One region of the Aerococcus tenax genome, then DNA from elsewhere that is predicted to be linked to it. Evidence: riboswitches for the same ligand, from Rfam matches in the RefSeq annotation. Region 1 holds a riboswitch; the other holds the start of a gene.
The links. Region 1 has a riboswitch for FMN ahead of DBT50_RS03325 (ECF transporter S component). Riboswitches for the same ligand answer to the same signal wherever they lie in the genome.
Positions count from the first base shown of each region.

Region 2: linked by a shared signal. The riboswitch ahead of DBT50_RS07365 (energy-coupling factor ABC transporter ATP-binding protein) and the one ahead of DBT50_RS03325 (ECF transporter S component) in region 1 are both predicted to bind FMN.

Region 1 is NZ_CP127382.2:718,717-723,142, forward strand. Features, by position in the region: gene DBT50_RS03310 (segregation and condensation protein A) at 1-560, shown strand, start outside; gene scpB (SMC-Scp complex subunit ScpB) at 557-1,117, shown strand; gene DBT50_RS03320 (pseudouridine synthase) at 1,117-1,839, shown strand; FMN riboswitch at 1,895-2,013, shown strand; gene DBT50_RS03325 (ECF transporter S component) at 2,122-2,712, shown strand; gene tnpB (IS66 family insertion sequence element accessory protein TnpB) at 3,040-3,390, shown strand; gene tnpC (IS66 family transposase) at 3,447-4,426, shown strand, end outside.
Region 2 is NZ_CP127382.2:1,585,403-1,589,828, reverse strand. Features, by position in the region: gene rplQ (50S ribosomal protein L17) at 1-70, shown strand, start outside; gene DBT50_RS07370 (acyltransferase family protein) at 280-2,163, shown strand; FMN riboswitch at 2,215-2,340, shown strand; gene DBT50_RS07365 (energy-coupling factor ABC transporter ATP-binding protein) at 2,406-3,245, shown strand; gene DBT50_RS07360 (energy-coupling factor ABC transporter ATP-binding protein) at 3,221-4,099, shown strand; gene DBT50_RS07355 (energy-coupling factor transporter transmembrane component T family protein) at 4,089-4,426, shown strand, end outside.

The DNA of each region.
Region 1 (4,426 bases):
ACTTGATTATGGCGGCCAGTTTAATTGAAATTAAGACTAAATTACTCTTACCCAAAAAAGCTATGGAAAAAGAAGAGGAAGACGATCCACGAGCCGATTTGGTCCAACAATTACTAACCTATAAGCAATATAAGGCTGTCTCAGCGATCTTAGAAGAAAAACAAGCTGACCGGTCTTTGAGTTACTCTAAAGAGGCCAGTGACCTCTCGGATTTACAAGCCGTTGTGCCTTTACCTGAAAACGAAGTAAGCAGTGAAGACCTCTTATTGGCCTTTAAAAAAATGTTTTTACGCTTGAAGCAGGAACAACCACTTGAAAGAACTGTAAAAGGGGAAACTTTTACTATTAATGAGGCAATTACGAGTATCGAAGAAGCCTTGGACCAAGAGTCAGACCACTTGTCCTTTTTTTCTTTGCTGAGTTCGAATCAGCCTAACAGAGAGAAAGTGGTGACTTATTTTCTGGCTCTGTTACAATTAGTTAAACAAGGAAAATTACTTATCCAGCAAGATCAGATTGCTGCAGATATAAGCATACAAAAGAAGGATGATGGGGATTGACCATTGAGGGTGCTTGCGAAAGTTTATTATTCGTTGCTGGTGAGGAAGGCCTTAGCCTAGAGGAACTAGCTAATCTTTTAGATCTTTCTAAAGAAAAGGTCCAGTATAGTTTATGGAACTTAGACAAAAAATTAAAAACTGATAGTCAGCGGGGGCTAGAATTAGTATGTCTAGGGGGGCGCTATCAATTACTGACTCAAAAGATCTATGCTGACTTAATCCAAAAATATGCAGTCAGTCCTTTTGCTTTGAAGCTGTCCCAACAAGCCTTGGAAACCTTGGCAGTGATTGCCTACCAAGGCCCAATTACCCGATTAGAAATTGATGAAATCAGGGGAGTTCAATCGCAAGCCATGATTAAACGCCTCTTATTGCATGACTTGATTGAAGAAGCAGGGCGAAAAGAGGGACCTGGACGTCCGATTCTTTACCAAGTAACTAATTATTTTTATCAATATTTTGGATTGAATTCAATAGCTGACCTCCCTGATATATCATCGCTTTTACCTGAAGATGAGGAAGATAAGGGCTTATTTGATGAAGAAGGAGATAAATAATGGAAAGATTACAAAAGGTCATTGCCCATGCTGGTGTGGCTTCGAGACGTGATGCCGAAAAATTAATCCTTGCTGGCCGGGTGCAGGTCAACGGCCAGGTGGTTACTGAACTCGGCACTAAGGTCACCAAGAAGGACCTCGTTGAAGTTGACCAGGTGCCTATATATAAAGAAGAACCCGTTTACTACTTATTTAATAAGCCGGATGGGGTCATTTCTTCTGTTGCTGATGATAAGGGCAGAAAAGTAGTGGTTGATTATTTTAAAGAGATCCCCCAACGTATTTATCCTATCGGGCGTTTAGATTATCATACGACTGGAGTCTTACTTTTAACCAATGATGGGGAATTTGCTAATTTATTAATGCATCCTCGTTACGAAATTGATAAGGTCTACGTGGCTAAGGTAAAGGGCTATCCTAGTCCCGATGCTCTTAAGCGCTTAGAAGAAGGTCTAGTGATAGACGGGCAGAAAACCGCTAAGGCTAGGGCACGCATTCGGAAAAATAAGGCTGCTAAGGAAAATGCAACCGTTGAGCTGACAATTCATGAAGGACGTAATCGTCAAGTCCGTAAGATGCTTGAAGCAGTTGGCCATCCCGTAAAACGTTTGAACCGCGAACGCTATGGCTTTTTAACGACTGAAGGTCTAGGAGTGGGTGAATACCGGCCATTATTAAAAGCTGAAGTTGAGCGTTTAAAACAATATGCCTTACAAAAATAAAACGCTTGCATTTCTCCTATAATGGGGTTATAATTTATTTGTAAAATTAAATAAATGAAATCTTCGGGGCAGGGTTAGATTCCCGATCGGCGGTGATAGTCCGCGAATCAGTGAGCTGATAGAACTAGTGAAATTCTAGTACCGACTGTAAAGTCAGAATGGGAGAAGATAGTAAATACTTACTAATTAATTCTTTTCATTGAAGACTTTCGGTGAAAGGAATTTTTTATTTTCAAGAAATAACAATTAACCCTGACTGAGAAGAAGAAAGGGGAAATTGTTATGAAAACAAGTACACGTCAGTTAATTGTTACCGCAGTTATGGGGGCTATTGCCTTTATCCTTATGATGTTTTCTTTTCCGATATTGCCTGCTATACCTTTCTTAAAGGTCGATTTTTCTGATGTACCGATCCTATTCACCACCTTTTTGTTTGGACCATGGAGTGGAGCAGGGGCTGCTTTTGTACGGAACTTTTTACACTATATGCAAACAGGTGGCAATGCAGGTTACCCAATCGGAGATATGGCTTCTTTCATAGCTACTCTTTCTTATTGCTTGCCAATTTACTATATTTTACGTAATTATGACCTTCGTTTGAGCAAACAAGTTGAAAGAGCTAAGTACTATGTCAAAGTCTGCTTTGCTTTTGCAATCGGTAGCGTATTAATGACCTTTGTCCTTTCCTTGGCTAACTACTATGTTATTACTCCCTTCTATATGGCTGTGATGAATTTCGAAATTCCTAACATGCAGGAATATATTCTTTATGGCATAGTTCCTTTTAATTTACTCAAGGGTCTGATTATTTCGATAGCTAACTTTATTGTTTTATCGGCTGCCTTACCTGTGGCTAAGCGGCGTTTAGTTTAGTTCAGGGCAGTTATTATTCGCTAGGTAAATCCCTTGCCATTGAAATAAAAAAGACACCAGCTTAATGAGAAGCTAATACTGCTTGGCTCTTTAAGCTGGTGTTTTTATATGTTTCGTGCTGTGAAGATGGCATTCTTCTTCCTGGACTTTAAGAAAATTTGAGTTGGTTAATCATTTGGTAAATCCAACCTAAATCTTCAGTCGTTAGATCATCCTTTATTGTATGAATGGTTATGCCCTTAAGATTAAAGTAAGCGTCAAATAGAAACACGGCTATAAAATGTAAGCCCTCCAAACTATACTTCTAATAGTTAGGAGGGTTTTTATATGATTATTAATATGGATGACCTTCATCATATTTACATTGCCTACGGCAAAACTGATTTAAGGAAAGGAATTGATTCGCTAACAACTATTGTTCAGGAAGAATTTAAAATGGATCCGTTCAGTCAGTCATTATTTTTATTTTGTGGAACCCGCAATGATCGTTTTAAAGCACTCTATTGGGATGGCAGTGGCTTTTGGCTATTCTACAAACGATTTGAAGATGGTAAAATGCAATGGCCTAAGACTCATAGAGAATTGAAACAGATTTCAAAGCAACAGTGGCAATGGTTACTCGATGGTTTTTCTATCGAAAGTTCTGTAAGAAAAACACAAAAGAAAAAGTTTTATTGAAATTTTCATTTTCCAAAACAATTGGTAAAATAGGAAAAACAGTAAGGAGGATGACTATGGCTTCAAATAGAGAACAGCAATTACTTGAAGAAATTAAAGTATTGAAGAAAATGATCAATCATCAAAAACGTGTCATCGACAGTCAGCAGTCATCCATCGACAATAAACAGAATGAATTAAATCATCAGAATAAACTACTAAAAAATAAAGAAGTAACGATTGCTCATCAAGATGAATTGATTCACTATTTGAAGAAAAAGCTCTATGGTCGTTCGAAAGAAAACTTAGTGGATAATAATCAGCTAAGTCTTTTCGAAGTCGATGCTAGTGATTTGATCAGTGAAAAAGAGGATGAAACTTTTGAAACGATTAGTTATCGTCGCAAAAAACGACCAAAAGGTCGTAAACAAGTAATTCTTGACAATTTTCCTGATTATGATCTTCATTACACCTTAGAAGGTGAAGATCGCAATTGCTCTGGATGTCAACAAGAAATGGCAGAAATTGGCCAAAAGAAGATTCGCCAACAGTTACGCTACGTTCCTGCGGAAATTCGTTGTGAGAATGTTATTCAGCATAGCTATAAATGTACGAATTGTTCAGAAAAAGCGGGGAAAGAAATGGTGATCAGTGCGGATGTTCCAAAACCTGTCTTTAATGGGAGCTATGCGACCGCAGGTCTTGTCTCTCACTCACTTCAACAAAAATATGAGCTGAAAATTCCTGCTTACCGCCAGGAAGGTGAATGGGAAAAGATGGGCTTACCGCTCTCTCGTCAAACGCTCATTAATTGGCATGAAAAAGCAGCAGAATATTACTTTGAGCCTCTTTATCGACTGCTTTCTGGAAAGCTAATCAAACAGCCAGTCATCCATATGGATGAAACGAGTTATAAGGTCATTGAGCATGAGAAAGAAAAGACCTATTACTGGTTAACGTGCTCTTCTCGAGAAACTCAGCAACAAATCTATCTCTACCACCATTCTCCTGGGCGAGGCTTTAATGACCTTCCCAAGGGAATGGCTGAATATGAGGG
Region 2 (4,426 bases), 870 kb from region 1:
TACTCGAATTTTAAAAACTGAACCACGTCGTGGCGACAACGCTCCAATGGCGATTATCGAATTAGTATAAAACTTTTGAGTGTTATGATGATGGAGAGAGGCCTTTGTCTCTTTCCGAGTCTAGCTCTTTCATCCCTAGGCAGAAGTCTAGGGGTGAAAAAGTTTGTTTTTTATTGAGACATTTTATATGTCTTTTTTTTTGCGCTTTTTTAGTTTTCGATAGAGAATATTTGTTATAATAATAATGTTAATGAACATTCATAGAGAAGAGGTTTCCCCATGCGCCAAGAACGGCTATATTTACCTCAGCTAGATACTCTGAGGCTCTTTGCCATGCTTGCCATCATTTGCTATCATTTCTTCACCAATTCCTTGCCGGGTGGCTTTTTAGCGGTGGATATATTCTTAATCCTATCGGGTTATTTGGTGACCAGTCAGTTAGAACGGCGCTTAAGGGAGGGCAAGTCCTTCAGACTGGGCTGGCAGTTTTTCAGGCGCTTAGGGAAGATGTTTTGGCCCTTGGTCTTTTTTATTATTCTCTTGCTAGCGCTCCTACTCCTTTTTCAAGCTGAGCTGTTAACCAATATTCGCCCAGTGGTCTTTTCCAGCTTGGCCTTTGTCAATAACTGGTATCAGATTGCCATCGGGTCTTCCTATTTTGCTGAATTTCTCCACCCCTCGCTTTTAACCCATCTCTGGTACTTAGGGGTCTACCTACAGTCGCTTGTGGTCTTTTATTTCATCTATGGCTTACTGCGGCGGCGTATGTCTAAGCAGCATTTTACTTATTTCTTGATTGTTTTAGCCTTGATTTCAGTGGCCTGGATGGCTTTTCTCTTTACTCCGGGTCAAGACCCCAGCCGGGCCTATTATGGGACCGATAGCCGCTTATTTTCCTTTTTATTAGGGAGTATCGCTTTCTTAATGGGGGAAGAAATTATAGGCTTCTCATATCGGCTACTTAAGACGTCTTGGACGCCAGACTTAATTGCCCTAGTGACTGCTGGTATATTAGCAGTCTTGATGAAGTTCTTGACGGATTCTTCCATATGGACTTACTACGGGGGTATGTTGGTCTTTGACCTATTGGTAGTCTTATTTGTTTTAGCTATTGTCCAAGACCAATCCTTTATTGGTAAGATTCTTCGCTTTAAGCCCTTGGCCTTTATCGGACGGAAGAATTATTTCGTCTATCTGACCTACTATCCCATCTATATTGTCTTTACTGCCCATGCCAGCCAACAGAACTGGTTTACCATGCAACCTTGGTTACAGGTCTTAGCTATCTTTGTGATTGGCCTTCTCCTAGATGCCTTGGTTAACCAGCGCTTAGTGACAATACCGATTTATTTGCGCCCTAAAGGGGAGCCGCTCCGTTTAATTACTGGTTTTCGTCAAGTCCGGTCTAAGGAGACCCCCTGGTACCAAAAAGTCCTCTTTTGGGGATTTACCCTGGTTCTAGCCCTGGCGCTTTTTGCCTTAGTGACGGCACCCAAGGGCGAAGTGGTGCTCAAGTCTGAGGCTGAAGCCCGAGAGGCCCGTGAAGCGATCGAACAAGCTAACCGGGAAAAGCATACCATTGCTAGTGATAGTGATGAAGATATTGAAAAATACCGGCAATCGCTCAGCCAAGACCAACAAGCCATCGTAAGTGACTTCTCTAATGAGGTCCTCTACCAGGCTAACGGTCTCAGTTTTACCTTCTTAGGAGACTCCTTAACCATCGATGTCTCTAAGGGGATTACGGCCCTCTTCCCACGGTCTAATATTTGTGCCAAGGTGGGACTTCAAGTCTACCAAGCTGGTGAACTAATCGATAGCTTTAGCGCTGAGAATGAGATCCAGGATAAAGTGGTGGTAGACTTAGGCGCCAATGGTGGCTTTACTTCCCAACAAATTAACCAATTACTGAAACGCTTTGAAGGTAAGAAGATTTACCTGGTCAATACCCATGTCAACCGGCCTTGGCGTCAACAAGTCAACGAGGCCTTGAAGGCAACCGCTGATAGTCGAAAGGACTGTCAATTAATTGACTGGTCCACTTACTATGATCAAAATGCCCAAGCCGATTGGCTCAGTCAAGATGGCATCCACTTCTCAAAAGCGGGGGTCAAGGCTTGGACAGACTATGTGGGACGGGCACTAATTGAAGATAATAAGTGATAAATCAGTTGAAATATAGCACTGGTTCCGTTACACTAATAAAAGATTTACAGATATCTTCGGGGCAGGGAGCGTTTCCCGACCGGCGGTAAAAGTCCGCAAGCTATCAAGGGATTGATAGGAATGAACTAGTGTAATTCTAGTACCGACAGTAAAGTCTGATAGGAGAAGAGTGAATACGATAACTATAGCCCCTCCGTTAATTAGAACGGAGGGTTTTATTTTAGAAATGGGGAGAAAACTTGGAGTCGATCATCTCTGTCAAAGATGTTAGCTTTCGCTACGATAAAGAAGAAGACAAACAAACCATCAAACAGGTTTCTTTTGATATCTTTGACCAAGAATGGGTAGCCATTATCGGTCATAATGGCTCAGGAAAATCTACCATGGCCAAACTAATTGATGGGTTATTAGAAGCGGAATCCGGCCAGATTACCGTGGCGGGTTTAGCACTTAATGAAGCCAATGTCTGGACGATCCGGCAAAATATCGGCCTGGTTTTTCAAAATCCTGACAACCAATTCGTTGGAGCCACGGTTGAAGACGATGTGGCTTTTGGCTTAGAGAATGCTGCGGTGCCACACGATGAAATGGTCGAGCGGGTCAATTGGGCCCTAGAAGAGGTCGGCATGTCGGCTTATCGGCAATATGAGCCCAGCAACTTATCAGGAGGGCAAAAACAACGGGTAGCCATTGCAGGCATTATTGCTCTTCAGCCCCGGGTGATTATCTTGGATGAAGCTACCTCCATGTTGGATCCAGAAGGGCGCGAAGAAGTGATGGAAGTTATCCGCCGTCTGAAGGAAAAGAGCCAGCTCACCGTCCTATCTATAACCCATGACTTAAGTGAAGCGGCCAGTGCCGACCGGATTTTGGTTTTTCGTCAGGGAGAAATCGTTAATGAGGGCAAACCGGCAGAAATATTTTCTTATGGGGATAAGTTGATCGATATGGGACTAGGCGTGCCCTTTAGTGTGCAATTAAAAAATGCCCTAGCCCAAGGTGGTTTTTCCTTTGAAAAAGATTATTATACTGAAGAAGGGTTGGTGGACTGGTTATGCAAATTGAATTCCAAGGCGTAAGTTATGCTTATGGGGCAGGTACTCCCTTTGAAACCTTGTCTTTGCATGATGTCAATTTAACCATTCCCGACCAAAGTTTTACCGCCTTTATTGGACATACCGGTAGTGGGAAGTCAACCGCCATCAAACACCTTAACGGCCTCTTAAAGCCTACCCAAGGAACCGTTCAAATTGGTCCAGACCAAGTGACCAAGAACTCTAAAGGAGAAATCCTACGCCGTATTCGTAGCCAAGTAGGGATTGTCTTTCAGTTTCCTGAGTCGCAACTTTTTGAAGAAACCGTCCTCAAAGATGTCATGTTTGGCCCCTTAAACTACGGAGCCAGTGAGGAAGAAGCCCGTCAAAAAGCCATTGAAGCCCTGGACCTGGTTGGTTTGCCAAGTGAATTATATGACCAATCGCCCTTCGACTTATCAGGTGGACAAATGCGCCGGGTAGCCATTGCTGGGATCCTTGCCATGGAGCCCCAGGTCTTAGTCTTGGACGAACCCACAGCTGGTTTGGACCCAAAAGGTCACCGGGATATGATGGCTATGTTCTATCGACTCTATAAGGAACGCCAGTTAACGGTGGTTCTAGTGACCCATCAAATGAATGATGCTGCCCAATATGCCAATCATATTGTCGTGATGAACCGAGGAACGGTGGTCCGTCAAGGGCCCACAGAAGAAATCTTTTCTGATGCTGACTGGCTCAGAGACCATAGCCTGTCACTACCTGATAGTTTAGAATTTAAGGCGGTTTTAGCTGACCAAGCTGGAATTCAACTCCAGGACAATCCGCTAACCGTTGACCAACTCGCGGATAGTATTCTTAACTATTTTGAACTAGGGGAGGTTCAAGATGAAGAATAAATTTATTATGGGACGTTATTTGAACGGTGATTCCCTGGTCCACCGAATGGATCCACGGGCCAAATTGATCATCATGTTCATCTTACTAATCTTTATCTTCTTCGCCAATAATGGCCTGACTTATGGGATCTTAGGCCTCTTAGTGGTGGCCTTTGTCTGGCTGACCGGAATTTCTTTGAAAATTTTTCTCAAAGGGTTAAAGCCCATGATCCTATTGATCCTAATTACGGTGGCCTTGCAGTTATTCTTTACCCGGACAGGGGAAGTTTACTGGCAATGGGGCTTTTTAGCCATCACTGATGAAGGCTTATGGAACGCCTTATTTAT